3 regions of the Burkholderia sp. Bp9140 genome follow, and region 1 is predicted to be linked to each of the others. Evidence: predicted binding sites of a transcription regulator. Region 1 holds the regulator's gene; each other region holds the start of a gene.
The links. The regulator LexA, encoded in region 1, represses DNA repair genes until DNA is damaged. The targets are predictions, from matches to a motif close to ACTGTATNNNNATACAGT.
Positions count from the first base shown of each region.

Region 2: DIE21_RS17485 (VRR-NUC domain-containing protein) is a predicted target of LexA. The motif match lies at 5,632-5,649, and genes of this name have one in related genera.
Region 3: imuA (translesion DNA synthesis-associated protein ImuA) is a predicted target of LexA. The motif match lies at 7,951-7,968, and genes of this name have one in related genera.

Region 1 covers NZ_QTPQ01000009.1:37,301-47,226, forward strand. The annotation lists gene mnmH (tRNA 2-selenouridine(34) synthase MnmH) at 1-770, shown strand, start outside; gene DIE21_RS09785 (permease) at 767-1,825, shown strand; gene DIE21_RS09790 (hypothetical protein) at 2,043-2,465, shown strand; gene DIE21_RS09795 (ABC transporter permease) at 2,514-3,347, opposite strand; gene nodI (nodulation factor ABC transporter ATP-binding protein NodI) at 3,354-4,268, opposite strand; gene DIE21_RS37150 (hypothetical protein) at 4,433-4,597, opposite strand; gene DIE21_RS09805 (universal stress protein) at 4,596-5,093, shown strand; gene DIE21_RS09810 (DUF2939 domain-containing protein) at 5,186-5,872, opposite strand; gene DIE21_RS09815 (hypothetical protein) at 5,902-6,240, opposite strand; gene lexA (transcriptional repressor LexA) at 6,267-6,914, opposite strand; gene DIE21_RS09825 (sulfate ABC transporter substrate-binding protein) at 7,179-8,216, shown strand; gene cysT (sulfate ABC transporter permease subunit CysT) at 8,322-9,236, shown strand; gene cysW (sulfate ABC transporter permease subunit CysW) at 9,233-9,926, shown strand, end outside.
Region 2 covers NZ_QTPQ01000019.1:91,674-101,599, reverse strand. The annotation lists gene DIE21_RS17530 (ATP-binding protein) at 1-674, shown strand, start outside; gene DIE21_RS17525 (transporter) at 711-1,094, shown strand; gene DIE21_RS17520 (DUF4142 domain-containing protein) at 1,150-1,800, shown strand; gene DIE21_RS17515 (PRC-barrel domain-containing protein) at 1,847-2,347, opposite strand; gene DIE21_RS17510 (CBS domain-containing protein) at 2,416-2,847, opposite strand; gene DIE21_RS17505 (hypothetical protein) at 3,187-3,435, opposite strand; gene DIE21_RS17500 (hypothetical protein) at 3,537-3,848, shown strand; gene DIE21_RS17495 (hypothetical protein) at 4,149-4,460, shown strand; gene DIE21_RS17490 (MipA/OmpV family protein) at 4,668-5,555, shown strand; gene DIE21_RS17485 (VRR-NUC domain-containing protein) at 5,661-7,355, shown strand; gene DIE21_RS17480 (ATP-dependent DNA helicase) at 7,352-9,652, shown strand; gene DIE21_RS17475 (IclR family transcriptional regulator C-terminal domain-containing protein) at 9,668-9,926, opposite strand, start outside.
Region 3 covers NZ_QTPQ01000004.1:168,694-178,619, reverse strand. The annotation lists gene DIE21_RS05415 (SIS domain-containing protein) at 1-346, opposite strand, end outside; gene nagA (N-acetylglucosamine-6-phosphate deacetylase) at 339-1,442, opposite strand; gene DIE21_RS05405 (GntR family transcriptional regulator) at 1,545-2,279, opposite strand; gene DIE21_RS05400 (error-prone DNA polymerase) at 2,600-5,803, opposite strand; gene DIE21_RS05395 (DNA polymerase Y family protein) at 5,810-7,297, opposite strand; gene imuA (translesion DNA synthesis-associated protein ImuA) at 7,230-7,937, opposite strand; gene DIE21_RS05385 (VF_A0006 family four-cysteine protein) at 8,329-8,637, shown strand; gene DIE21_RS05380 (MetQ/NlpA family ABC transporter substrate-binding protein) at 8,739-9,554, opposite strand; gene DIE21_RS05375 (methyl-accepting chemotaxis protein) at 9,730-9,926, opposite strand, start outside.

The DNA.
Region 1 (9,926 bases):
GCTACAAGGCATACCGCCGCTCGGTGTGCGCGACGCTCGACACGCTGCCGACGCGGTTTCGCTACATCGCGCTCGTCGGTCATACGGGCTGCGGCAAGACGCGGCTGCTGAACGCGCTGCGCGACGTGGGTGCGCAGGCGCTCGATCTCGAGGCGCTCGCGTGTCATCGCGGCTCGCTGCTCGGCGCGCTGCCGGGCAAACCGCAACCGTCGCAGAAGGGGTTCGATTCGGGGCTCGTCGAGACACTCGGGCGTTTCGACCCCGAATGGCCGGTGTTCGTCGAATCGGAAAGCCGCAGGATCGGGCTCGTGCACCTGCCGATCGCGTTGATCGACGCGTTTCACGCCGGGCCGTGGGTGCAGGTCGACGCGGCGCACGACGAGCGCATCGCGTTTCTCCTCGACGACTATGCCCACCTGTTCGACGAGCCGGCCGCGTTCAAGGCGCAGCTCCAGCGGCTGATCGGCCTGCACAGCCGTGACGAGGTGGCGCACTGGAATGCGCTGATCGATGCCAACGCGCGGGCCGACCTGTTCACCGAACTGATCGACAAGCATTACGATCCCGCCTATGCGCGTACCTATCGCGCAACGTACAACAAGCCGAACCGGGCGCTGACGTTGATGTTCCAGCCGAATGCGGCCGACGTGCGCCAGCAGGCGCGCGCGCTGCTCGACGCGCTCGCGCAGACCGGGCTCCGGGCATCGCCCGTCGCCGGCGAGGCAGCGGGAGCCGGCACCGACCAAAACCAACCGACTACCACACGATGACGACCACACGCACCCAACCCAGTCCGGCGCTCGGCTGGATGACCTTCCTGCTGATCGCGGTCGCGGGACTGTTCTACGTGAAATGGTTCCCGTACTACAACAAGGCGTTCGTCGCCGCCGAGCATCATTCGATCGGCCAGTCGATCCTGATGGGGACGTCGGCGAGCGCGCCCGAGCCGTCGCTGAAGGCGGCGCTCGACTACGCGTGGGCGTACGGCAAGGCGATCTGGCAGGCGATGGTGCTCGGCCTGCTGCTCGGTTCGGCGGTGCAGGCGCTGCTGCCCGCGCACTGGGTCGCACGCGTGCTCGGCCGCACGGGCTTCGGCAGTGTCGCCGCAGGCGGCCTGCTGTCGCTGCCCGGCATGATGTGCACGTGCTGCGCGGCGCCGGTCGTCGCGGGCCTGCGCGCGCGGCACGCGTCGCCGGGCGGCGCGGTCGCGTTCTGGCTCGGCAACACGGTGCTGAATCCGGCCGCGCTGGTGTTCATGGGCTTCGTGCTCGGCTGGCACTGGAGCGCGCTGCGGCTCGTGCTCGGCATCGCGATGGTGTTCGGGGTCGGCTATCTGCTGAACCGCATCGCGCGCCCCGAGGACCGCAGCATCGACGACGCGCAACTCGCCGCGCTGGTGGCCGAGCAGGCCGCGGCCGGCAATCCGTTCATCCGCTGGATGAAGCTGCTCGCGCGCATGGCCGTGCGGCTCGTGCCCGAATACATCGTGCTCGTGCTGCTGCTCGGCGCGGCGCGTGCGTGGCTGTTCCCGCACATCGGCCCGGACATCGGCAACCATCTCGGCTGGATCGTCGCGTTCGCGGTCGCGGGCACGTTGTTCGTGATCCCGACGGCCGGCGAAGTGCCGATCATCCAGGCGATGCTGTCGCTCGGCATGGGCGTCGGCCCGGCCGCCGCGCTGCTGATGACGCTGCCGCCGATCAGCGTGCCGTCGCTCGCGATGCTCGCGCGTTCGTTCAAGCCGACCATGCTGGCGATCGTCACGGGCCTTGTCGTCGCGTTCGGGATCGTGAGCGGGCTGCTCGCGATCGCGTTCGGGTTCTGACGGGCACGCGGACGGGACGGCAAGCGGGCGCGACAGCCGGACGACTCCGGCTCGCGTGCCCGATCGGCCAGCGGGGCACGACATGCCTGGCAGCTGCAACCCGCGTGATGGCTGCCGCGCCGCGCGCAGACCGATCCCGCCGCGCGATCGTCGTATTCATCCGGCACCGCCGCTTCGCACGTGCGGTGCCCTTTACAAGAAGCAAACAGGAAAACGCATGACCCAACCGAAGATTCATCCTCGACTCGAAAAGGCGCTGACGCGCGGCGATCTCGCGATCCGCCAGGCCAATTCCGCGCGGGCGACTGCCGTGCTGAACGCGCTCGGCACGATGATCATCGAAGCCTCCGCCACGATCGGCGTCGAGGCCAGCATCGAGATTCCGCAGGGCGACCGCATTTACGATCCGGTAAACGGCCTGTGGCCGCAGAAGATGCTGGTGTCGTTCGACGGCCCGGTCGACGAAGCCGACACGGAAGAACTGCGCGCGGTCTATCTGGTCGCCGACGATCCGGGTACGCAGTTCCGCGTCGAATGGCATCGCGCGGACGGCAAGCTCGGCCGCCAGGAAGGCGGCCCGCTGGCGACCGTCGCGTTCCTGACCGACGTCGAGATTCCGTGGAGCGACGACGACGAGTAACGGCGTCTCGATTTCGTGGTATCAAGCCGGCGCCGTCCGCGCCGGCCGTCAGCGCATCATCCGCCGCCGGAACAGCCACGCGGAGACCACGAATCCACCGACCGCATAGCCGGCGAGCACCGCGAGATGCAGGCCGACGTCCGTCGCCGGCCGGCCGAGCATCGCGGGCCGGATCAGTTCGACCGCGTTCGCGAGCGGCAGCACGTGCGCCGCGTGCTGCGCGATCGGCGGCAGTTGCGTGATCGGGAAGAACACGCCCGACAGCAGCAGCATCGGCGTCAGCACGAGCGTCTGATAAAACATGAAGAAGTCGTAGGACGGCGCGAGTGCGGTGACGATCATCGCGGTGCTCGCGAACGCGAGGCCGGCGAGCGCGACCACGGGCAGCGCCGCGAGCATCGACGGAAACTGCGCATAGCCGAGCAGGCCCGCGACGAGCATGATCGCGACGCCCGACAGCAGCGCCTTGCTTGCGCCCCAGACAATCTCCCCGAGCACGATGTCGCCCAGCGCGAGCGGCGTGTGCATGATCGCCTCCCAGGTGCGCTGCACGTGCATCCGCGAGAAGCCCGAATACATCGACTCGAAGCTCGCGGACATCATCACGCTCGAACCGACCGTGCCGGCCGCGAGGAACGCGATATACGACACGCCGTCGACGTGGCCGAGCATCAGGCCGAGCCCGAACCCCAGGCCGAACAGGTAAATCATCGGATCGGCGAGATTGCCGAACAGCGATGCGAGCGCGAGCTTGCGCCACACGAGATAGTTGCGCCGCCACACGGCGATCCAGTTGGTCGCATTCGCGGGCAGCGCGATCGCGAAGCGGGACTCGCGTGGCGGTGCGGACGGCGCGGCGGCGGAATAGTTGCGTACGTCCATGATCGGTCAGTCCTGCATTTCGCGGCCCGTGAGCCGCAGGAACACGTCTTCCAGATTGGCCGGACGATGCAGATAGCGCAATCCCGTGCGACCCTTGAGTCGCGCACTGAGCGGCTCTGGATCGGTCACGTAGCAGAACAGCGTCTCGCCGCTGATCTCGGTGTGCTTCGCGAACGGCGCCAGCTCGTCGCGCAGCGCGACCGGGTCGGGCCCGTAGATCTCGATCACGTCGCAGCCGATCTCCGATTCGATCAGCGCGTGCGGCGCGCCTTCGGCGATCTTGCGGCCTTCCTCGATCACGCACAGCCGGTCGCACAGGCGCTCGGCCTCCTCCATGAAATGCGTGGTGATCAGGATCGTCTTGCCGCGCGCGAGCAGCGAGCGCAACCGCTCCCACATCAGGTGCCGCGCCTGCGGATCGAGGCCCGTCGTCGGCTCGTCGAGCACCAGGACGTCCGGATCGTTGACGAGCGCGCGGGCGAGCGTCAGACGCCGTTTCATCCCGCCGGACAGCTCGCCGACCTTCGCATCGGCCTTGTTTTCCAGCTTCGCGAATTCGAGCAGCGGCTGCACGAGCGCGCGTGAAGCCTGCGCCGATATCCCGAAATAGCGGCTGAACACGAGCAGGTTTTCGCGGACCGTGAAGTCGGGATCGAGGTTGTCGAACTGCGGGACGACACCGACGCGCTGGCGCGCATGCCGCGCGCGCGACGGAACCGGTTCGCCGCACAGTGAAATGGCCCCGGCATCGGGATACGCGAGGCCGAGCAGCATCTTCAGCGTCGTGGTCTTGCCGGCGCCGTTCGGCCCGAGCAGGCCGTAGCATTCGCCGGCCTGCACGTGGAAGGACAGGTCGTTGACGACGAGCTTGTCGCCATAGCGTTTTTCGACGTTCCGGAAATCGATCGGTGCAACGGACATGGGCAGGTTGTCGTTGTAAGCGGGCGCGGACGCGTTTCGCGGCGGGCCGGATGGGCATGCCGGCCGGCGAACGGATCGGGCGAATGCGTGTCACATGGGCATGACCGGGGCGAATGCGCGTCGACGGCACGAACGGGCCATTCTAGTGCATCGGCTGCGTCTCTTCAGGGCATGCCCGCGCGGCCGGGTGCATGCGCGCACGGATCGTGCACTGCATCATCGCCGACGCGCCCCGCGTGGCGAATCAGCGTTTTCCATCCCTTGCGTCCGGAATTGCGGCGCACCATGATGAGTGCATAGGGTACGTAGTCGCGATAGGGAGGTTTCATGGCTAGCTACAACAAGATTCTGCTGTGCTACGACGGCACACTCGAAGGACGCAAGGCATTGCGGTGCGGTGCCAATCTCGCGCTGGACCTGAAGGCGGAAACGCATTTGCTGTCGGTCGTCGACATGCGCTCGAGCATCGCGCAAAGCGCGGGGCTGCTGACCGACGTCGCGTGCGGCCGCTTCGAGGAAACCGCGCGCGAGATCCTGCAGGAAGGCGTGAACTGGCTGCGCGAGCGTGGCGTTCAGGCGGAAGGCCATTTCGCGTTCGGCTATCCGATCGACGAAATCGCGAATCTCGCGACGGAGTTGAAGGCCGACCTCGTCGTCGTCGGCCATCGGTGCCGCAGCGGGTTGTCGAGATGGTGGATGGGGTCGGGCAACACGCAACTGCTTGATCGCGTGAGTTGCAGCATTCTGGTCGCGTGTTCGTCGGCGGAAGAGCAAAAGGCCGAGATCGCGCGCGAACGCGAAGCGGCCACCTCGAACGGCAAGTGACGCTGCGATTGCGTGGCCGGCCGGGTTGTGCCGCGATTCAGGCCGATCGCGCGTTGTGTCGCATCAGCGGCATCGACCGCGATCGCGACTGCTCAGGCGTGCAGGTCAATCGCGGATAGTTTCCACGAGAACAGGCCGAAGCGGTGGAAGATCGCCGCATAGCGCGTGCCGTCGGCGTTGCGCTGGTAGGTTACGACGAATTCATCGATATTCCGGTAGCCGGCATGCGTTTGCTGCGGATGACCGGCATCGCTCGGGCTCGCTGGCGCGGGTGCCGGCGCAGCCGAGGCGGTGGCGTTGCTGCCCGGTAGGGGTGCGCTCGCCGGATTGGTCGGCGGCGTGGCCGGTGCGTTGCCGGGCGCACCGCCTGACGGCGGGCCCGGCCATTCAGGTGGCCGCTCGCCCGGATTGCCGCGCGGCGGGATGCCGCTCATCAGCGCGGCCACACCTTCCGGTGTCGCATAGGCATCGACCAGCGGGCCGATCAGTGCAGATCCGATCAGCGCGCCGATCACCGCGAACGGATTGTCCTTTTTCACCGCATCGATCCGGCGCATCAACTCTTCCGTGACCTGCTGCTTCAGGCTGATGCGCAGCGACGGAAAATCGACATATCCGCTGACCGCTTGCGCATCGCGCGCATCGATCGCCGATTTCAGGCGACCGAGCGCGACGTACGGCGAGGCGTACGCATAGCCGATCGCCATCAGGACGGCGACGACCAGCGCGACGATCAGCAGGGGCTTGAGCCGCCATGCGCGGCCCGAAGATCCAGTCACGATGCCTCCGGTGCGGACAGGTTCCGCAATCAGAGACCGCCGTGCGTGGCCGATCGTTCCTCGGCAATGCAGCGATCGATCATCCGGCACACGGCATCGATCGTCCCGACCATGATCAGGCGCGACCGACCGTGATAGACGCGCACGGGCGCACGGCGCGCCGGTTCCGCGTGATTCAGGCCGGCGTTCAGCGACACCCGCGCGAATGCGGGAAGCGCCGACGGCAGCAGCGACGCCTGCCGTTCAACTGCGACTTCTTGGCTCACCACGGGCGCTGTGGCGGACAGCGGCGCGCAGGGCGTGCGGCCGCGCAGGTGACGCAGGCGACCGAATTGACGGAAAGGCAGCAGACGGGAAAGGCGTTCCATGGTGTTCTCCTCAGCGAGACCGATTGTCAGAGTTCGCCCGAGCGGATCAGCCCGACGGCGATGCCTTCCAGCGCGAATTCCGCGCTGCCGGCCTTGACGAAGATGTTTTCGTAATCCGGGTTCTCCGCGATCAGCTCGAGGCCGCCGGGCCGGCGCATCAGGCGCTTGACCGTGACGTCGTCGCCGAGACGCGCGACGATGATCTGGCCGTCCTTCGCTTCGGTGCGCTTCTGCACGGCGAGGAGGTCGCCGTCGAGAATGCCGGCGTCGCGCATCGACAGGCCGCGCACCTTCAGCAGGTAGTCGGGCTTGCTGGTGAACAGTGCGGGATCGCACACGTAATGCTGCGAGATGTGTTCCTGCGCGAGGATCGGGCTACCGGCCGCCACCCGGCCGACGAGCGGCAGCGACAGCTGCATCAGGCCGGCATGCGGCAGCGTGAACTGGTGCGGCGCATCGTCGATGCCAAGCAGGCGGATGCCGCGCGACGCGCCGGCGGCCAGCTCGATCACGCCTTTACGCGCCAGCGCACGCAGGTGTTCCTCGGCCGCATTCGGCGAGCTGAAACCCAGCTCGGCCGCGATCTCGGCACGCGTGGGCGGGAAACCGGAGCGCTCGATCGCGCGGCGGATCAAGTCGAACACTTGCTGCTGACGGGCGGTGAGTTTGGTCATGGCTCAACTGTATGGATAGACAGTGAGCTGTATTTTTATACAGTACTTCGAGAATTTCAAGTGTTACTTGAGGTTCGACGCGATCGCGCCGGTTCCGGCGCGATGTCGCGACGTCCGGACGCCGGTTCGTCCGCCGCAACCGTCCGTCCCGTCTGCGTTAGCACTTTTGAGTATTAAAAAATGAAGAACGATTATTTTTAATCATGTAACCCGTTCGCTAGACTGGCCCGACATCGCAATACCGACAACACTGGAGAACCAAGGATGGCGAAGCGCAATACGGGGCTGGTGGGCGGAGTGGGCCGCCTGATCGCAACACTCGCGCTGGGCGCGGCGGCGGCGCTGGGCGTCGCGACGCATGCCCAGGCCGATACGACGTTCCTGAACGTATCGTACGACCCGACGCGCGAGTTGTATCAGGACTTCAACCAGGCGTTCGGCAAGGAGTGGAAGGCGAAAACGGGCGAGACGGTCAACTTCAAGCAGTCGCATGGCGGCTCGGGCGCGCAGGCGCGCTCGGTGCTCGACGGCCTGCAGGCCGACGTCGTCACGCTGGCGCTCGCCTACGACATCGATGCGCTCGCCAACAAGGGTCTGGTGAACAAGGATTGGCAGAAGCGCCTGCCGGACAACGCATCGCCGTACACGTCGACGATCGTGTTCCTGGTGCGCAAGGGCAACCCGAAAGGGATCAAGGACTGGGACGACCTGACCAAGCCGGGCATCTCGATCGTCACGCCGAACCCGAAGACGTCGGGCGGCGCGCGCTGGAACTACCTGGCCGCATGGGCGTACGCCGTGCACAAGCCGGGCGGCAACGAGCAAAGCGCGAAGGAATTCGTGACGAAGCTCTACAAGAATGCAGGCGTGCTCGATTCGGGCGCGCGAGGCGCTACGACGAGCTTCGTGCAGCGCGGCATCGGCGACGTGCTGATCGCGTGGGAGAACGAGGCGTTCCTGTCGATCAAGGAATTCGGCACCGACAAGTTCGAGATCGTCGTGCCGTCGGTGAGCATCCTGGCCGAGCCGCCCGTCGCGGTGGTCGACAAGGTGGTCGACAAGAAGGGCACGCGCAAGCTGGCCGAGGCCTACCTGAATTTCCTGTACAGCCCGCAGGGCCAGGAAATCGCGGCGCGCAACTACTATCGTCCGCGTTCGAAGAACGTGCCGGCAGAGCTGACGAAGCAGTTTCCGAAGCTGAAGCTGTACACGGTCGACGACACCTTCGGCGGCTGGACGAATGCGCAGAAGACGCATTTCGCGGACGGCGGCGTGTTCGACTCGATCTACAAGCCGCAGTAACGCCAGCCAGCAACCCATAACGACAGCGGCGCGCCACGACAGCGCGCCGCATCCCCGGCGTTTGCGCCGGACCCGTGAGCAGCATCGACCCAGCAAGAGCATCCGATGACGACGTACACCTTTCGCAAGCCGAGCGCGCTGCCCGGTTTCGGCGTGACGCTCGGCATCACGGTGGCCTATTTGAGCCTCGTGGTGCTGATCCCGCTCGCCGCCACGTTCCTGAAGACCGCGACGCTGTCGTGGGACCAGTTCGTCACCGCCGTCGCGTCGCCGCGCGTACTCGCGTCGTACCGGCTGACGTTCTCCGCGGCGCTCGGCGGCGCATTGATCAACGCCGTGTTCGGCTTTCTCGTCGCGTGGGTGCTGGTGCGCTACACGTTCCCGTTCAAGCGCCTCGTCGATGCGATCGTCGACCTGCCGTTCGCGCTGCCGACGTCGGTCGCCGGCATCTCGCTCGCTGCCGTCTATGCGACCAACGGCTGGGTCGGCCAGTATCTCGCGCCGTTCGGCATCAAGATCGCGTTCACGCCGGTGGGCGTGCTGGTGGCGCTGACCTTCATCGGGCTGCCGTTCGTCGTGCGCACCGTGCAGCCCGTGCTCGAGGATTTCGAGCGCGAGCAGGAAGAGGCCGCCGCGTGCCTCGGCGCATCGCGCTGGCTGACGTTCCGCCGCGTCGTGCTGCCGGCCGTGCTGCCGGCGCTGCTCACCGGGTTCGCGCTCGCGTTCGCGCGCGCGCTCGGCGAATACGGGTCGGTGATTTTCATTGCCGGCAACGTGCCGATGAAATCCGAGATCACGTCGCTGCTGATCATCACGAAGCTCGAGCAATACGACTACGCGGGCGCGACCGCGCTGGCGGTCGTGATGCTGGTCGTGTCGTTCCTGATGCTGCTGCTGATCAACACGCTGCAGTGGTATCTGCAGCGCCGGACGAGCCGTGGCTCGTCCGGCAAGGGAGCGAGCGGCCCCGCGCCGTCGACCGTCACCGTTGCCGCGACCGCGGCAGGAGGCCAGCAATGAGCCAGGAGTCCAGCGCCGTGCTCAACCACCCGTCCGCCGCGCACGTGCGCGCCGCGAAACAGCTCGACCCCGTCAGCGAGCCGCGCGCCGTGCGCTGGCTGCTGATCGGCGTCGCGCTGGCGTTCCTCGCATTCTTCCTCGTCGTGCCGCTCGCCGCGGTGTTCTTCGAGGCGCTGCGCAAGGGCGTCGGCTTCTATCTCGAATCGCTCGCCGATCCCGACGCATGGTCGGCGATCAAGCTGACGCTGACCGTCGCCGTGATCGCGGTGCCGCTGAACCTCGTGTTCGGCGTGTGCGCATCGTGGGCGATCGCGAAGTTCGAATTCCGCGGCAAGGCGTTGCTGACCACGCTGATCGACCTGCCGTTCTCCGTGTCGCCGGTGATCTCGGGCCTCGTCTACGTGCTGCTGTTCGGTGCGCAGGGCTGGCTCGGGCCGTGGCTGCAGGACCACGACGTGCAGATCATCTTCGCGGTGCCGGGCATCGTGCTTGCGACGATCTTCGTCACGTTCCCGTTCGTCGCGCGCGAACTGATCCCGCTGATGCAGGCGCAGGGCACCGACGAGGAAGAGGCCGCGCGCGTGCTGGGCGCGTCGGGCTGGCAGATCTTCCGGCGCGTGACGCTGCCGAACGTGAAGTGGGGCCTGCTGTACGGCGTGATCCTGTGCAACGCGCGCGCGATGGGCGAGT
Region 2 (9,926 bases), on a different contig from region 1:
CGGGGCAGGGCATTTCCGCGGAACGCCTGCCGCATCTGTTCGATACGTTCAACCGGCCGGAAGGTGCGTCCGCGTCGCCGAAACGCGGCCTCGGGCTCGGCCTGTCGATCGTGCGCAACATCGCGCGGTTGCACGGCGGCGAAGTCGAGGCGACGAGCGCGGGCGCGGGACGCGGCACGACCGTGACCGTGATGCTGCCGGTGGACTGGGGCACTGACGATCCGGCCGACCACCCGGTGCGGCCGAGCGGTGCGTCCACGGCGGTCGCGCTCGACGGCCGGCGCGTGCTGGTGGTCGACGACGACGCGACGTCGCGCGCGAGCCTTGCGGCAGCGCTCGAAACGCTCGGCGCCCAGGTGTCGACCGCGCAATCGGGGCACGACGCGCTCGACGTGGTCGCGCAGCAGCACCCGAGCGTCGTGCTGTCCGATCTCGCGATGCCGGACGGCGACGGCTACTGGCTGCTCGACCACATCCGCCATCTGCCGGGCGGCGGCGGGCGCCTGCCCGTCGTCGCGGTCACCGCGCATGCGGGCACGGCGGACCGGAACCGCGTGATGGCCGCCGGCTTCGACGCGTATCTGTGCAAGCCGGTCGACATGCCGACGCTCGCCGGCGTGATCGTCGACGTGTCGTCTGCCGATGCGGCGGCGCGAACCGGACGGCGCCGCTGACCCGCAGCGGCATCCGCACACCCACGAGGAGGCACGATGAAGGGATCGGACCATACGCGGCGCGACGGCACCGGCGGCAGGCCGACGCGCCTCGGGCGCATGCCGCCGATCGTGCCGATCGCGAGCATGCCGAGGCTGTCGTGCGCGTGGATCGCGACGCCTCGCCACGCATCGGCTGACGCGAACGTGCGGACGAAGCTCGCGAGCCTGGCGTCGGCCGTCGGCGCCTGGATCCGCGATGCGACCCTCGCGTCCCGGATCCGGGCGGCGCGCGTCGCCGGGCGCGGGCTGACCTCCAGCGACATCGACGTGCAGGTTCACGGCCGCGTGGCCGCGCTGTTCTGGCTCGGTGCGTTGTCGATCGAGCACGTCGAGGGTGCGTGGACCGATTTCCTCACGTCCGCGCATCGTCCCGCATGACGGACCGGCAGCAGCGTTCGGCCGGGCCGGTTCGTCGACGGATACGGAGGTCCGGATGACAGCGAACGACGGGAACCCGCGCCGAGTCGTCGCGTTGGCCGGCACCGCGTGCATGCTGGTATCGGGCGTGCTCGCGGTGCTCGGCGCGCCCGCATTCATGCCGATGCAGGCGCAGGCGCAGGCGCCGCCCGCGTCGTCCGTTCATGTCGCGCCGGGTGTCATCCGCCCCGGCGAGACCGCCGACGAGGCGGACATGACGCGGCGGCCGAGCGGCATCGACGCCGAATTCGTCGACAAGGCCGCCATCGTCGGCAAGACGGTGGCGCAGGCGAGCCAGCTCGCGCTCGATCGGTCGTCGAATCCGGACGTGAAGGCCTTCGCGCGCCGGATGCTCGACGATCACGGGCGCATGAGCATGGAATTGCGCCGGCTCGGCGCGCAAAAGGGCGTGCCCGTGCAGACACGCATGCTCGTCGATCCGGCGGTGACGGTGCTGCGCACCCGGAATGGCCGTGCGTTCGACAAGGGTTATATCGCGCTGGCGGGACCGAACGCGCAGGACGCAGCGATCAGGCTCTACCAGGCCGAGGCGCGCGACGGGCGCGACCCGCAGCTTCGCGCGTTCGCGGCCAGCACGCTGCCGACGCTGAAGGCGCACTTGAGCGCCGCGCGCGCGCTCGAGCATTCGATCGCGGCTGCGCACTGAGACAGTGAGGCAGCGCACTGATCCGCGCGGCAAACCCGCGCGTCGGTCAGTGCCGCCGCGTGTCGCTCTCCGGGCCACCGGGCGACGCCTCGTAAGGTGGCGCGTCGAGCGCCGTTTCTCCTTCCTCGATCAGCCAGTACGGCGCCGCACCGTAGTATGCGTGCAGTGCGTCGGCCCACGCGGGATCGGCCATCGCCGGCCAGCGGTCCTTGTCGAAGCCCGGCGCTTCGCGCACGCGCGTGGTCGGCACCGGCAGCACGAAGCAGCGGCGCTCGACATCGAGCGTCAGCACGTTCCACGGCACCGCGAACAGCTTGTCGCCGATCCCGGGAAAGCCGCCCGACGACACGACCGCATACGCGATCCGGCCCGAGCGGACGTCGAGCATGATGTTCGTGACCTTGCCGATGTCGTCGCCGTCCATCGTCAGCACGTGGTCGTCCTCCAGTGTGCCGGCGGCCATCACGTCCGGCCCCGGCCCGCCGGCCGAACTGCCGCTGTCGCCAGCAATGCGCGCATGCGTGCGCGACGGTCTGTCCGTTGTCATCGCGTATCTCCTGGTCGAAGCGGCGCGGTGCGCGAGAATCGCGGGCCGCATGGGTGACGGGCAGCCGGTCAGCGGCGGCGTGGCAACGACACGTCCTCGAGCGTATTCGCCAGCTCGTCGCGGGCCGGGCCGCCCGCGCGCGTCGCGATGTCGCCGAGCGACACGATGCCGACGATCCGGTGCTGGGCGTCGAGCACCGGCATCCGGTGCAGTTGCACGTCGGCCATCCGCTGCTGGACGTCGCCGACGCCGTCGTCCTCGACGCACCACTGCACGGGCGCGGATGCAACGGCCTTCACGGGGGTGTCGGGGGAATGCCCGTGCGACAGTGCACGCACCGCGAGGTCGCGGTCCGTCACGATCGCGACGAGCTCGGTGCCGTCGCAGACCGGCAGCACGCCTATATCGAATCGCTGCATCAATCCAGCCGCATGGCGAATCGTGTCGGTCGGCGCGACGCACACCACGTCGCGCGACATGATCTCGTTGACGCGATACATGAACGCCTCCTTCGTGAGCGAGACGATCCGGAAGCAGGACGCGTGCCGCGTTCAAGCGGCACGCGCCGGCCCTGCGCGGCCGGGCCACGGAGAAATTTGCCAGTCGGCTTGTACATCTTCCACGGCGGCAGCCGCGGCCGGGCCGCGAGCGATGATGTCAGTGGCCGACGCCCGTCAGCACGACGATGGCGAGCACCAGCGCGCTCTCGATCGCGGCGAGCGCCGCGACGCCCGCGGCGCCGCTGACCTCGTGCCATGCACGTTCCATGCGTTTCATCAGTTCACTCCGGTTGTGCCGGCCCGGCTGCGCTGCCGCGCATCGGGGGCCGGGTGCCGCCGTCAGCCGTGATCGCGGGGCGGTGGCGGGGCGTCGGGCACGCGACGGTCGCGTTTGCCGGACGGCCTGGCGGGGTCGATACGGGTCGCACCGCCAACGGCGGGCGGATCGCTGGCCGGGAACGTCTCCTCGAGCCCTTCGTCGATACGCTTCTCCGTCTTGTCGTCGGAGGGCTTGCGCGGCGCGGCGCGGGGGAGCAGGCCGGCAGCCGGTGACACGGCGTCGCGGCGGCCGGTGGCGAAAACGGTCATGTTCGGACCTCCTTGCTGGTAACGACGGGTGCAAGCGCCATACCCGTGCCGGTGCGCGGCATGACGCTTGCAGCCGCCGGCGTGGACGAGAGGGCATCGTGATGAACGCACCCAAGGAAAGGATACGTTACGACGCGAACGTGTGCGGCGGCGATGTCAGTCACGTGCGCAGTCAAGTGTGCGAGCGGTTCGCGACCAGGAAGCGCGAATCGCGGGTCTATCGGCCCGAGCGGCGCATGTTCGACGGGAAGGACGCAGTCCGCGCGCTGAACCATGCCGTGTACGCGAGGCCGGAGTGCGTGCAGCGGGCGCGGGTCGCGCCGTGTGCGCCGTCCGATCCGTTCGCGCTCGCGGTGCGGCTCGCCGCCGAAGGGCGCCCGCTCCGGCGGGTGATGGCGGCTTACGACGCATGACCGGCCGAGCGGCTGCACCGACGATCAGGCACGCTGCTTGCGCACGGTCGCCGCGCCAATCGACACGCGCGAGCCGCCGCGCAGGAGTGACATGAACACGCGATCCATGCTGCACCGTCCCGAACCGACGCCCGACGTCGATCCCGACCCGGCGCTGCCCGAGCACGACGATCCGGTCGATCCGCCCGTGCCGCCGGGCCTGCCGCAGGGCGATCCGCCGTCGCGGCCGCCGCCGATGCGGATGCCGGGCGGGCGCAGCGAACCGCGGCCGGCCGCGCGATCACTGAAAGGAGGACCATCATGGACATTCACGTGCAATCGCCGGACAAGCGCGCGATCGCTCAGGTGCTGGGCCGCTATTTCGAGTCGCGTTCGTTGCGCTATCACATCGAGGAGTTGCCGGGCGGCGTGCTGCATATCGGCTTTCGCGCGAGCGGCCGCCCGGTCGCCGTTACCGTGTCGTTCGACGACGCCGCCTACGACACCTACACGCACTGGGACGCGAGCCAGAAGCAGCTCGCGCTCGGGCGGCTCGCGGACGGTTTCTCGCGCATGATGTCGACGCGCAGTCCGGCCGCGCTCGCCGGCGACTATCACGTCGAGCGTTTCTGATTCCGCAACCATCCGCCGACGTGTTCCTGAAACCGGCAAAGTGCCCGTGCTCAACGGGCGCTTTGCGGCTTCGCGCGCGTCGCGTAGGATGTTCGTTAATTCAGCGCACGCTACGTTCGCACCGTCGGCTGCCTGCCGTTGCAGCCGGTCGGGCTGCGACGCGCTTTCCCTCAGGTTCGTTTCGCGCAACCGACGGAGGCCGCCTTGATGATCGTTGCCCGCCCGTTGTTGTCACCCGGCACCCGCCGGTTCGTGTCCGGCCTGTCGGCCTTCGCGGCACTGGCGGCACTGGCGGCGGCCGGTGCCCGCGACGCGTCGGCCCAGACGCCTTCGCCGCTCGGCGAATGGCAATACTCGGCGGGCGTCCCGCTGCAGAAGCTGTTCAGTCCGACCGTCCCCACGTGGCAGGTCAGCGTCGGCGCCGCGATGACGCTGCAGCCGCGCTACGCGGGCTCCGATCGCTACCGCGTGATGGGCGGCCCGAACTTCGACGTGCGCTATCGCGACCTGTTCTTCCTGTCGACGGGCGACGGGCTCGGCGCGAACGTGCTGCGCGGGCCCAACTGGCGCGTGAGCGTGTCGGTCGGCTATGACCTCGGACGCCGCTCGGCCGACGATCTCGACCACCTGAACGGGCTCGACAACATCAACGCGGCGCCGGTGATGAAGCTCGCGGCCGATTACGTGATCTCGAAGGATTTCCCGCTCGTGCTGCGCGCCGATGTCCGGCGCAGCATCGGCGGCTCGAACGGCTGGGTCGGCGATTTCTCCGCGTACATGCCGATGCCGGGCAGCAACGAGCGCTTCTTCTGGTTCGCCGGACCGACCGTGTCGTTCGCCGATTCGCGCTACATGAACGGCTGGTTCGGCGTGAACCCGGGAGCGTCCGCGCGCTCGGGGCTGCCGGCCTATTCGTCGGGCGCAGGGATGAAGTCGTTCGGCGCCGGCGTGACGATGGTGTGGTTCGTCAACAAGCACTGGTTCGTGACGATCGACGGCGCGATCGAACAGCTCGTCGGCCGCGCAAGGCGCAGCCCGATCACGCAGCAGTCGACGAACGGCGTGTTCGACATGTCGGTGAATTACCAGTTCTGATCGGACAGCAGCCCTGCGGGGCGCCCGGGCGGTGCGCGGCATGCGGCATTCTTCGTCACATTTGATATGATTCCGACCTGTACAAACGTACAGTGATCGATCCCCGTGACGCCAGCCTCGCCGACGCCCCCGGCGTTTTACTACCTGACCAATTTCGAACGCGCGCTGGCCTGGCTCGGCGAGCGTTACGACGACCTGCTCGACGCGCACGAACACGCGTTTCTCGCGCAGTTCGCGCAGTTGCCGAAAGCGTCGCGCGCGTTGCTCGTGCGGATGCTGATGCGTAGCGGATCCGACTTCCGGGCGAGCAAGCTCGTGTACGACGAAATCGGCGGCACGCTCGACGCGGCCGCGCCGCTCGTCGAACTCGGCTGGGTCGATCCGGCGCCCGCGCTCACGCTCGACGCGCTGTTCGCGCTGTCGACCAAGGCCGATCTGCTGAAGGTGTTCCCGTCGCTCGCCGCGCACGCGGGCGAGCGCAAGCCCGCCTGGCTCGACCGGTTGCGGCCCGCGCACGACGTCGCGCAGCCGCTCGACGCGTGGTGCGCGCAGGCCGGCGATCGCGTGCTGCGCGTGACGGTCGGTGCGCTGTGCGACCGGCTGCGGCTGATGTTCTTCGGCAATCTTCATCAGGACTGGAGCGAATTCGTGCTCGCCGATCTCGGCGTGTTCCAGTACGAAAGCGTGCCGTTCGCGCCGTCGTCGCGCGCGTTCCAGCAGCGCGCCGACGTCGATGCGTATCTCGCGCTGCAGACCTGCCGCGAAGCACTCGACGCGTGGCCCGACGAGCTGCCGTTCGACGACCTGCTGCAGGCGATCGACGCGGTCGGCTGCGCGCAGCCGTGGCTCGCGACGCGCCGCGCGAAGCTGTTGTTCACACTCGGGCAGACCTGCGAGCGGCGCGCCGACTGGACCGCCGCGCTCGACGCGTATGCGCGCAGCGCTTGGCCGGGCAGCCGGCATCGGCGCATTCGCGTGCTCGAACGCTGCGGACGCGATTGCGATGCGCTCGCGCTGGCGCTCGAGGCGCGCGGCGGCTTCGAAAGCGACGAGGAGCGCCAGCGTGTCGAGCGGATGCTGCCGCGCCTGCAGCGCCGTCTCGGGCAGCGGGTCGAACGCGCGGGCCGCGCGCCTGACGTGCCGCGCGAAACACTCGTGCTGGTGCGCCCCGAAGCGTTCGTCAGCGTCGAATTCGCGGTGCGCGACCATCTTGCGCAACCCGATGCGCCGGTTCACTACGTCGAGAACACGCTGATCAATTCGCTGTTCGGGCTGCTGTGCTGGGAGCCGGTGTTCGCGGCCGTGCCCGGCGCGTTCTTCCACCCGTTCCAGCGGGGCCCGGCCGACCTGCACGCGCCCGATTTCGCGGTGCGTCGCACGGACGCGTTCGCCGCCTGTTTCGCGCAGCTCGAATCGGGCGCGTACCGCGACACGATTCGCCGGCACTTCACGACGAAGACGGGGCTGCAATCGCCGTTCGTGTTCTGGGGCGTGCTGACCGACGAACTGCTCGACGACGCGCTCGCCTGCCTGCCGCCGGAGCACCTGCGGCTGTGGTTCACGCGCCTGCTCACGGATATCCGCGGCAACCGGTCGGGGCTGCCCGACCTCGTCCGTTTCTGGCCGGGCGAGCGGCGCTACGAGCTGATCGAGGTGAAGGGCCCCGGCGACCGGCTGCAGGACAACCAGACACGCTGGCTCGCGTACTGCATCGCGCACGGGATTCCGGTGCGTGTCGTCGATGTCGAATGGGCCGGCGCGGACGTCGCGCAGGCCGAAGCCGCGGGGCTGTCCGCATGAGCTATGTCGTCGCGGTGCGGGCGATGTGCGAGTTCACCGCGCGGCGCGGCGATCTCGACCTGCGCTTCACGCCCGCGCCGACCGCGCTCGAGGGCATCGCCGGCCACGGCGCCGTCACGTCGAAGCGCGGCGCGCGCTACGAAACCGAGATCGCACTGTGCGGCACCTGGGGCACGCTCACCGTGCGCGGGCGCGCGGACGGCTACGACCCGGTCGCGAACCGGCTCGAGGAGATCAAGACGTATCGCGGCAGCCTCGAGGCGATGCCGGCCAATCATCGCGCACTGCACTGGGCGCAGGCGAAGGTCTATGCGCACCTGATGTGCGATGCGCGCGGCCTCGCTGAAATCGACGTCGCGCTCGTGTATTTCGACATCGTGTCCGAGCGCGAGACCGTGCTGACGGAAACGCTCGGCGCGAGCGCGCTCGCCGCGTTCTTCGCCGAGCAGTGCGCGTGCTTCGTCGGCTGGGCCGAGCGCGAGACCGCGCATCGCGCGGCCCGCGATGCGGCGCTGCGTGCGCTGACGTTTCCGCACGGGCAATTCCGCAGCGGTCAGCGCGAGCTGGCGGTGTCCGTCTATCGGGCGGCGCGCGACGAACGCTGCCTGATGGCGCAGGCGCCGACCGGCATCGGCAAGACGCTCGGCACGGTATTCCCGCTGCTGAAGGCGTGCGGCGAGGGCGAGCTCGATCACGTGTTCTTCCTGACCGCGAAGACGCCCGGCCGCGCGCTTGCGCTCGAGGCGGCGGCGACGCTCGGCGCCGGCACGCCGGCGCTGCCGCTGCGCGTGCTGGAGCTCGTCGCGCGCGACAAGGCGTGCGAGCATCCGGACCGCGCGTGTCACGGCGAATCGTGCCCGCTCGCGCAAGGTTTCTACGACCGGCTGCCGGCCGCGCGCGACGCGGCGATCGGCGCCGGGCTGCTCGATCGCGACACCGTGCGCGAGGCTGCACGCGCGCACGACGTCTGTCCGTACTACCTCGCGCAGGAGCTGGCGCGCTGGTCGGACATGGTGATCGGCGACTACAACTACTACTACGACGGCAGCGCGATGCTGCACACGCTCGCGCAGCAGAACCAGTGGCGTGTCGGCGTGCTCGTCGACGAAGCGCACAACCTGCTCGATCGCGCACGCAAGATGTACAGCGCATCGCTCGACCCGTTCGCGTTCGCGGCCGCGCGCGAGGCGGCGCCGGCGGCACTACGCAAGGCGTTCGACCGGCTCGCGCGCGCGTGGGGCACGGTCAATCGCGCGCAGGCCGGGCGCTACGCGGCGTACCCCGAGATTCCGGGGCCGATCGTGTCGGCCGTGCAGAACCTCGTCGCGGCGATCGGCGAACACCTGACCGATGCGCCGCGCGCGAACGGCGACGCGCTGCTGCGCTTTCATTTCGAGGCGATCCAGTTCGGCGTGCTCGCCGATGCGTTCGACAGCGCGTCGATCTTCGACGCGACGCTGCACGGCGAGCCGCTGCCGCGCCAGTCGGGGCTCGACGGCGTCGCGCCGGCCGGGCGCCGGCGCCGCATCCAGTCGACGCTGTGCGTGCGCAACGTGATTCCGGCCGGCTTTCTCGCGCCGCGCTACGAAGCCGCGCGCGCGACCGTGCTGTTTTCCGGCACGCTGAGCCCGTTTCATTTCTATCGCGACACGCTCGGGCTGCCGACCGGCACGGGCTGGCTCGACGTCGACGGACCGTTTCGCGCAGAGCAACTCACCGTGCGCGTCGCAAGCCACGTATCGACGCGCTGGCGCGACCGCGACCGCTCGCTCGAACCGATCGTGGACCTGATCGCCGCGCAATACGCGACGCGGCCCGGCAACTACCTCGGTTTTCTCAGCAGCTTCGACTATCTCGGACGCATCGTCGCGCTGATGCAGGCGCGCCATCCGGACGTGCCCGTGTGGGCCCAGGCGCCCGGCATGGCCGAAAGCGAGCGCGACGCGTTTCTCGCGCGCTTCGACGCGGGCGGGCGCGGGGTCGGCTTCGCGGTGCTGGGCGGGGCGTTCTCGGAAGGCGTGGATCTCGTCGGCGAGCGGCTGATCGGCGCGTTCATCGCGACGCTCGGGCTGCCGCAGGTCAACGACGTCAACGAACAGATGCGGCGCGCGATGGATGCGCGCTTCGGCAACGGGTACGACTACATGTACCTGTATCCGGGCTTGCAGAAGGTCGTGCAGGCGGCCGGGCGCGTGATCCGCACCGAGCACGACGAGGGCGTCGTGCATCTGATCGACGATCGTTACCGGCGGCGGGAGGTGCGCGACCTGCTGCCGAGGTGGTGGCGGATCGGGTGACCGGCACCGGCGTTCCTACAGCACGTTGAGCATCGCGAGCGCGGCTTCCTGCAGATGCGGGAGCACGCGCCGCACGGCCGCGTCCGTCGATTCGGCGCCGATCGGCATGTTCGTGCTCAGCGCGGCGACGACTTCGCCGTGACGGTTCTTCAGCGGCACCGCGATGCCGCGCACGCCGACCTGCAGTTGCTGCTCGATCACCGCGAAGCCCGCGTCGCGCGCATGGTCGACCTGTTCGAGCAGGCGTGCCTTGTTGGTGATCGTGTGCGGGGTG
Region 3 (9,926 bases), on a different contig from region 1:
CGGCGGCGACGGTGCGCGCGCCGGCTTCGCGCAGCGCGGCCATCGTGTTGACGAGATCGGGGCTCTTGCCCGACTGGGAGAACGCGAGCGCGAGCTGGTCCTGCACCTTCAGCGGCGCCTGCTGCAGCGTCGCGACCGACATCGGCAGCGACGCGACGGGCACGCCGAGGCGGCTCATCGTCAGGCTCGCGAAATAGCTGGCGGCGTGATCCGAGCTGCCGCGCGCGACCGTCAGCGCGACGGCCGGCGGGTGGTCGAGCAGTTGGCCGGCGAGCGCCTCGACGCGCGTGGTGTCGGCGAGTTGCGCGGCGACGACCCGGGCGGACTCGCGCGCTTCCTTAAGCATATTCGACAATCGATTCTCCTTCGACGTAGGTCGCGGTGAGGTTCAGGTCGCGATCGAACACGGCGAGGTCGGCCCATGCGCCGCGCTCGAGGCGGCCGCGATCGGCGACGCCGAGGTAGTCGGCCGCATAGCGCGACATCCGGTTCGACACGTCGGCGATCGGCAGGCCGAGCGACACGAGGTTGCGCAGCGCCTGGTCCATCGTCAGCGTGCTGCCGGCGAGCGTGCCGTCGGCGAGCCGCACGCCGCCGAGGCACTTCGTCACGCGCTGGCTGCCGAGCCGGTATTCACCGTCGGGCATGCCGGTGGCGGACGTGCTGTCGGTCACGACGTACAGGCGCGGGATCGCGCGCAGCGCCGCACGAATCGCGCCCGGATGCACGTGCAGCAGGTCGGGGATGATTTCCGCGTACTCGGCATGCGCGAGCGCGGCGCCGACGAGGCCCGGGTTGCGGTGATGCAGCGGCGACATCGCGTTGAACAGGTGCGTGAAGCCGCACGCGCCGTGCTTGAGCGCGGCGACGGCGTCGTCGTAGGTCGCGAGCGAGTGGCCGAGCTGCACGCGCACCCCGCGCGCGGCCATCTCGCCGATGATCTCGATGTGGCCGGCGATTTCCGGCGCGAGCGTGACGACGCGGATCGGCGCGATCGACAGGTACTTCAGCACTTCGTCGAGCACCGCCGACACGGCCGCGTCCGGCTGCGCGCCGAGCTTGCCGGGGTTGATGTACGGCCCTTCGAGATGCACGCCGAGCACGCGCGCGCCGCCCGGCGTGCGGGTGCGGGCGACGGTGCCGAGGTTCGCGACGACCTCCATCAGTTCGTCGCGCGGCGCGGTCATCGTCGTCGCGAGCAGGCTCGTCGTGCCGAACTGCGCGTGCGTGCGCGCGATCGTCTCGATCGCGTCGCCGCCTTCCATCACGTCGGCGCCGCCGCCGCCGTGCACGTGCAGGTCGATGAAGCCGGGCAGGATGTAAGGCGCGTCGTTCTTCGCGGGATCGGCGGGCGTGCCGTCGAGCGTGGTGATGCGGCCGTTCTCGCTGTCGAGCGAGCCGTGAATCCAGCCGTCGGGGGTGAGGATGTTTCCAGTCAGCATGACGTTTCTCTTGATGATCTGGTGACGCGGACATCCGCGTCGCGATTTGCAAATTCGTTGCGTTGCGTTTCGTTGCGCGTGGCGCGCGAGCAGTCTCGCGCGTCAGCGTTTCAGTTCGGCGACGAAGTCGTAATAGTCGTCGCGGCAATACGTTTCGGTCACTTCGATCGCGCGCTGGTCGGCGCCGTAGCCGATGCGCGTGATCACGAGCAGCGCCGAGCCCGGCTTCACCGCCATCCACTTCGCGATCTCGTGCGTCGCGTTCGCCGCGCGAAAGTGCTGCAGCGCGCGCACGACGGTCATCCCGCGCGCCTCCAGGTATTCGTACAGCGACGCGCCCAGCGCCTGCGGATCCGGCACCACCGCGGCCGGCAGCGTCGAATGCTCGACGGCCATCACGATGCCGTCCGCGCGGCGCAGCCGTTCGAGCCGCGCGACCGTCGCGCCCGGCGCGAGACCGAGCCGCGTGATCTCGTCGCGGCTCGCGGCGCGCAGCGTGCGCGACAGCCACACCGAATCGGGCGTGAAGCCGCGCTGCTGCATCTTCGCGGTGAAGCCGACGAGACGCGACAGCGGATCGGCCACGCGCGGCGTGATGAAGCTGCCCGCGCCGCGCGCCCGCTTGATCAGCCCCTGCTCGACCAGCAGCGCGAGCGCACGGCGGGCCGTGATCCGCGACACGCCGACCGCCCCCGACAGCAGCCGCTCCGACGGCAGCGCCTCGCCGGCCCGCCACGCGCCGGCGTGAATCGCGCTCGTCAGGTTGCGGGCGAGCTGCAGATACAGCGGCGTGTCGTCGAGGGAATCGGGCGCCAGTTCGGACCAGCCGGTTTCCATGGGCCTCCGGGTGTCGGACGACGATCTCGGACCGTCGAAAGTGAACGCATTATATAACCACCATAATACCAGTCAACGAACTGGTATTAGCGATGCGGAAATCGCCGGAAGCCTTGCCCGGCAAGCGTTTTAGTAGCGGGAAAGCCTTTGTTTACAATGCGATGCGGGATAGGGATTTACCCGAAGTGGTATGCAAGGGGACAATTCAGGCACCGGATCCGCAGGGTTTTGGGGGCTGAAAATGAGACCGGAATAGAACCAATTCGGTCGACTGGTATGCATCCGGCCGCAACACGCGAGCGGCGTACCGGCGCGCCGCGTCAGTGGAACTCGCGGCTCGACGTGCGCAGGCCGCCGAGCAGCGGCGTCAGATCCTCGAAATGCTGCGCGACGAGGTGCCGCACGTCGCTCACGACCTGCCACACGCCGGACGCCGCGAGCAGCCGCGAATCGAGCGTTTCGCGGCGCTGCCGCGCGAGCAGCTCGGGCCGCACGATCACGTTCACGCAACCCGTTTCGTCCTCGAGCGTCATGAACATCACGCCTTTCGCGGTGCCCGGCATCTGCCGAGCGGTCACGAGCCCGCACGCACGGGCGAGCCGGCCGTCGGGGCGGTCGCGCAGTTCGGCCGCGGACGACAGCCGCCGCGCGCGTAGCTCGGGCCGCAGCAGCGCGACGGGGTGGCGGTTCAGCGTGAGGCCGGTGGTGTGATAGTCGGCGAGGATGTCGTCGGCTTCCGACGGCGCGCCGAGTGCAGGCTGCTCCGCTTCGTCGATCGGCGCGGCGGCCAGCAGGTCGCGCTCCGGCGCCGCGGCGACGGCCTGCCACAGCGCATCGCGGCGATGGCCGGCGAGCGTCGCGAGCGCGTTCGCGGCGGCGAGCGCTTCGAGATCGCGGCGTTCGAGCTGCGCGCGGCGCGCGAGTGCATCGACGTTGTCGAACGGGCCGGCCGTGCGCGCGATTTCGATGCGTCGCGCGGCGGCTTCGCCGAGACCGCGCACGAGCGACAGGCCGAGCCGCACCGCGGGCTGGCCGTGTGGCGGCGGCTGGTCAGGCAGCGCTTCGAGCGATGCTTCCCAGTTGCTCAGCGTCGCGTCGATCGGCAACACCTGCACGCCGTGGCGCTTCGCGTCCTGCACGAGTTGTGACGGCGGGTAGAAGCCCATCGGCTGGCTGTTCAGCAGCGCGGCGAGAAAGATCGCCGGTTCGTGGCATTTGAGCCAGCTGCTGGCGTAGGCGAGTTTCGCGAAGCTCGCTGCGTGGCTTTCGGGGAAACCGTAATCGCCGAAGCCTTTGATCTGCTCGAAGATCTGTTCGGCGAAGTCGGGCGGATAGTCGCGCTCGCGCATCCCGTCGACGATCTTGCGGTGATATTTCTCGAGGTTGCCCTTGCGCTTCCACGCGGCCATCGCGCGGCGCAGTTCATCTGCCTCGCCGGGCGTGAAGCCTGCCGCGATCATCGCGATCTGCATCACCTGTTCCTGGAAGATCGGCACGCCGTACGTACGTTCGAGCGCAGGCTTCAAGTCCTCCTTTGGATAACTGACCTTTTCGATTCCCTGGCGTCGTTTCAGATAGGGGTGCACTGCCCCGCCCTGGATCGGCCCCGGCCGCACGATCGCAACCTCGATCACCAGATCGTAGTAAGTACGCGGGCGCAGGCGCGGCAACATCGACATCTGCGCGCGCGATTCGATCTGGAACACGCCGACCGTATCGGCCCGGCAAATCATGTCGTAGGTCGCTTCGTCATCCTGTGGAATGTGCTTCAGCGTGAACGCCTCACCACCCGGCTCCGGCGGCCCGCGCCACGCGGTACGCATGTCGAAGGCGCGATGCAGCGCCGACAGCATGCCGAGCGCGAGCACATCGACCTTCATCAGCCCGAGCGCTTCGAGATCGTCCTTGTCCCACTGGATCACGCGCCGCCCGTCCATCGCCGCGTTCTCGACCGGCACGAGCCGCGTGAGCTTGCCGCGGCTGATCACGAAACCGCCCGAGTGCTGCGACAGATGGCGCGGAAAGTTCAGCAGCCGCGCGGCGAGCCGGGCCCACGCCTGGATGAGCGGCGTCCCGGGATCGAGCCCGATCGTCGAGAATTGCTGCAGCAGGTCGCGGCTACCGTCGAACCAGCGGTGCGCTTTCGCGACGCGATCGACCAGCATCGGATCGACACCGAGCGCCTTGCCGGTTTCGCGCAGCACGCCGCGCGGGCGATAGGTCGAGACGGCGGCCGCGAGTGCGGCGCGATCGTGCCCGTACTTCTCGTAGATATGCTGGATCACTTCTTCCCGGCGCTGATGCTCGAAGTCGACGTCGATATCGGGCGGCTCGCCGCGCTCCGCGCTGATGAAGCGCTCGAACAGCATCGTGCTCTGCTCGGGATTCACTTCGGTGATGCCGAGGCAGAAGCAGACGACCGAGTTTGCCGCCGAGCCACGCCCCTGGCACAGGATGTTCTGGCTGCGCGCGTATTTGACGATGTCGTAGACGGTCAGGAAGAACGGTTCGTAGCTCAGCCTCGCGATCAGGTCGAGTTCATGCCGGATCTGCTTGTCCACTTTCTCCGGAATGCCGTGCGGATAGCGCTCGGCCGCCCCTGCCCGGGTTTCCTGTTCCAGATAGCTCGTCGGCGTGAGCCCCTTCGGCACGATCTCGTCGGGATACTCGTAGCGCAGCGAGTCCAGTTCGAAATGACACGCATCGAGAATCGCGCACGTCTCCGCGATCTCGCCCTCCGAGTACAACTGCCCGATCCGCTGTCGCAAACGCAGATGCTGCTCCGCATTCGGCGCAAGCACATAGCCGCACTCCGAGACCGGCATCCCGACGCGAATCGCCGTCATCACGTCCTGCAGCGGCTTGCACGAGCGCCGGTGCATCGTCACGTCGCCAAGCGCGACGATGCGCACGTCGCGCCGCTCGCCGGCCGCACGAATCTCGTCACGTTGCGCACCGTCCAGCGCACGCTGCAACTGCACGAGCCCGAGCCGCGCACGTTCGCCGAACGTCGTGCGCAACCACGCGACCTGTGCATCGAGCACGTCCGCACGCACCGGATACGCAGGCACGAGAATCGCGAAGCAGTCGGGCATGCCGCGCAAGTGCGCAAACGCCTCGGGCGGCATCGACAGCATCCGCGACGTCAGCTTGTAAGTGCCCTTCGGCGCTGCCATCCGCCGCCACGAAATCAGCTCGGACAGATTGCCGTAGCCCTCGCGGTTCTGCGCAAGCAGCACGAGCCCGAACGCCCCGGGGCCCGGATCGTGGCCGGGCGCGACTTCATCCGGCGTGACTTCGAAGTACGAACCGATGACGAGCGGCAGCCCTTTCGCCTTCGCCGCGACATGCATGCGCGGCGCGCCTGCGAGCGAGCATTCGTCGGTGATCGCGATCCCGCGATAGCCGAGCTCGAACGCGCGCTCGACCAGTTCTTCCGCATGCGACGCGCCATGCAGGAACGAAAAGTTCGAACGGCAGAACAACTCCACGTAATCGGGCAGCCAACTGAATTCCGCAACCATGACCGTTCACCCGAACAGGCCGTGCAGGAACCAGTGCGGCTCGGCCTCGCTCCCCGCCCGCGCCCTGAACACCCAGTAGCACGCACCGGCCTCGTCCTGCGCGACGCAGTAATCGCGTGCAGCGAGCTGGCCATCGAACCACCCGGCCTCGATCCGTTCCACTGACGACATCATCCTGAGCGGCGTATGAAATACCGGCCGCTCCCCGCGCATCAACAACGGCAGCGGCTCCGCCAGCAACCACGCAGGCCTCGGCGGCGCGGCCGGCAACCCGCCGGCCGGCTTGCCCGCCTGCGCATCGAGCGGCAGCCAGCGGTTCGCGGCTTCGGGCCGGTGATCGGCGACGGGCGCCGCGCGCAGCACGTTCTCCGCGCCGAGCCGCGCGACCAGCAGCTCGAACAGCCGCTCGCGCGTCTCTTTCGTGCCGCCCGGCTCGGGGAAAAGATCGTCGGCCGGCGGCGCGACCGATTCGACGCGCGTGGCCTTCAGCCGCACGGCAATCACCGCGGCCGGCAACTCGACGCGCGCGAGCCGCTCGCCGAGCAGCCGCATGAAATGCGCCTCGTCACGCACGGGTGCCGCAAACGCGAGCTCAAGCGGCGTCGGCGGCACGGCCTGGCGGCCGCGCTCGTGCTCGAGATCGAACGTCATCGCGGCCAGCGACAGCTGCCGCGCGGCCAGCCAGCCGCAGAGCTGCACGACGAGCCGCCGCGCGGCGAACAGCACGGCTTCCGCGTATTCGACGCGCTCCGGCAATTCGAGCCGCACGTCGAACACGGGCGGCACCGCCATCCACGCAAGCGGCTCGACCGCATCGCCATACGCCCGATCGAGCGAAGCCAGCAGCGCGGGGCCGCAACGACGCTGCAACCCGGCACGCGGCAAGCCGCGCAGATCGGCGAGCGTGCGGCAACCGAGCCCGTCGAACCAGCCCGCATACGGACGCGCATCGGGCAGCAGCACGCACGGCAGCCTGTCGAGCGCACGAACGAGCGACGCCTGCCCGGCGATGCGGCGCCGGATGCGCGCACGGGCCGACACGCGCGCGAGCAGCCACGCGCCGCGCCCGGTCGGCGCGGCGGACAGGCGCGCCGCATAGCCGAGCGCCGCGAGCGTCGCGCGCACTTGGCGGCACAGCGACGGCAGGCCGCCGAACAGGCGCAGGCTCGGGCCGACGTCGACGATCAGCGTCGCTTCGTCGTCGAGCGCGACGCACGGCGAGAAGCGCAGCAACGCGAGCGCGACCGCGCGCAACGCATCGGCCTCGCGGGCGGGATCGCGTTCGACGAGCCGCGTGCCGGGTGCGAGCGTGAGCACGCCGCCGCGCTTCATGCCCGCGCGCACGCCCTGCCGGCGCGCGGCCGCGTCGGCGATCAGCACGACACCCTGCTCGAGCACCGCGTAGCCGGTCGCACCGGCCTGCGCATCAGACGGCGGCGGGGCGCACACGTCGAGCGGCAGGCGCGGCAGATGGATGCCGAGCAAGACGCGCATAGCGGCTCTCCACGATGGGCGACGGCAAATCGAGCGCGAGCGGCTCGCTGCGCGCGGGCCCGCGACGCTTGACGATGTCGAGCGACACGCCGCCCGGCACCGGATGCAGCGCGACGCGCAGCACGGCCGGCGACGGCTGCCGCACGGCCGACAGCGGGCGCAGCATCACGAACAGCGTGTCGCCGGTGCGCGCGGCCGCGAGATGCAGGCGCCGCAGCGCATCGGGCCGCGCGTCCTGCCAGAGCAGCAGCGCGCCGCAGCAGCCGGTCTTGAGCGCCTGCTCGGCGGCCCACAGCGCATCCGTGCGGCTGCCGGCGCGCAGCCACAGCAGCGCGTCGGCCGGCACGCCGAGACTGGCGAGCGCGGTCGCATGCGGCGCTTGCGGCGGCGCGACGAGCGCGAGCGGGCGCCGGGCGCTGACGGTGCGCGCGAGCGCGGGCGCGAGCAGCCGCATCTCGCCGCAGCCCGGCTGCGCGGCCAGCAGTTCGACGAGCCCGCCGACCGGCCAGCCGCCACCCGGCAACTCGGCGGACAGCGATGCGAAGCCGGTATCGATCGTGCGCGGACCGCCGCGCGCGAGCTGCGAGCCGCGCCACAGCGACGGATGAAGGGATTCGGGAGAAATGGAGGATGCGAGCATGACGCCACCCACAACTGTATGGATATACAGTATATGGCAATGCGCTCGCGTCGCACAGCACCGGTGCGAAACCGGTTTTCGTCAGAGGAAAACCGACGGGAAAGCCGGCGCGGCCGTCATGTTACGCCGCACCGGTTCAAGCGTGGCCGGATTGTGTCGTCCGAACGCGCTCTGCAACCATCCGGCCCGGATCGTCCGGCTCACCCGGCCGGAGCCGCACGCAAACCCGCATGCGAACCGGCGGGATGCGGCACCCCGCCCCGCGCCGTCGCGAAACGCGCGCGAAGCCCGGCCGGCGGCGGTCCGCGCCGTCATCGGCACAACGCGTCAGCCGCACTTGCCGCTTTACGTTATGCTGTCCGCCGACCCAATCCACGCCATCGGAGGGCACATGAAACGGGGGATCCGTGCGATCGCGTGCGCCGCCGTCGCGCTGGCGCTGCCGGGCGCGGCATTCGCGCTGACCGACGACTACGCGCAGTACGACGAGTGCATGCTGGGCGCGCTGCGCGAGAGCCGCAACGGCGCGGCGGCCCAGCTGATCCAGCGCTCCTGCGATGCGCTGTACCGCAACAACGCGATGCTACTGCCGCGCGAGCGGCGCTTCCACGAGTGCGTGGTGCAGTCGTTGCCGGGCGTGCGCGACAACTATGCGATCCAGCAGATCATGTCGATCTGCTCGCGGCGCGGCGAGATGTGAGGCGGCGCTGAACGCCGGGCAGTCGCCTGCCCGCGCACCAATGAAAAAAGGCCTGCGATGTGCAGGCCTTTCGTTTCAGCGGTCCGACCGGTGTGCGGCGTTCAGAACGACGCGACCATCGAGCCCTTGAACTGCTTCTTGATGAATTCCCGCACTTCCGGCGACTGGTACGCCTTGACCAGCTTCTTCACCCACGGCTGGTCCTTGTCCTTCGCGCGCACGGCGATCAGGTTCGCATAAGGGCTCGTCAGCGACTCGAGCGCGATCGCGTCCTTGGTCGGCTGCAGGTTCGCCGCGAGCGCATAGTTCGTGTTGATCACCGCGGCGTCGACGTCCGACAGCACGCGCGGCAGCTGCGCGGCGTCGAGCTCGGAGATCTTCAGCTTCTTCGGGTTCTCGGCGATGTCGAGCACCGTCGCGTTGTTGCCGCCCGTGCCGGCGCCGGCCTTCAGCTTGATCACGCCTTGCGTCTGCAGCAGCAGCAGCGCGCGGTTCTCGTTCGACGGATCGTTCGGCACCGCGAGCTTCGCGCCTTGCGGCAGGTCCTTCAGCGACTTGAACTTCTTCGAGTACACGCCGATCGGCGAGATGTAGGTCAGGCCCGCGCTGACGATCTTGTAGCCGCGCTGCTTCACCTGGCTGTCGAGGTAGGGCTGGTGCTGGAAGCTGTTCGCGTCGAGGTCGCCCGAATCGAGCGCCGCGTTCGGCTGCACGTAGTCGTTGAACTCGATGACCTTCACGTTCAGGCCTTCCTTCTCCTTCGCGACCTTCTGCACGACCTGCCACACTTCCGAATCCGGGCCGGCCACCGTGCCGACCTTGATGACCTTGTCCTCGGCGTGCGCGCCGGCCGACAGCGTCAGCGCGGCACCGGTGGCCAGCACGGAAAATACCTTCAGGAGACTGCGACGCTTCATCTGTTTCTCGCTTTCTTGCTAACTGAAAATGGGGCGCGATACGGGTATGCCCGGACTCGCAGGAAGGGGCAAATGGTGTCACAGGATCGGCCGGAAGTGAAATACATCCCGCTCATATGGGTATGCACCGCAGCGGTGCCCGGCGGACGATGCGCGGTCTGGCCGTTAGTTGCGTTCAACGCGCACGCCCGCCGGCATCGCCGACCCGGAACGCGCCGACCGCGTCACGCAGCCGCCCGGACTGCTCCTGGAGCGACGCCGCGGCCGCAGCCGCCTCCTCGACGAGCGCCGCGTTCTGCTGCGTGACCTGGTCCATCTGCGTGACCGCGCGACCGACCTGCGTGATGCCGCTCGCCTGCTCCTCGGACGCGG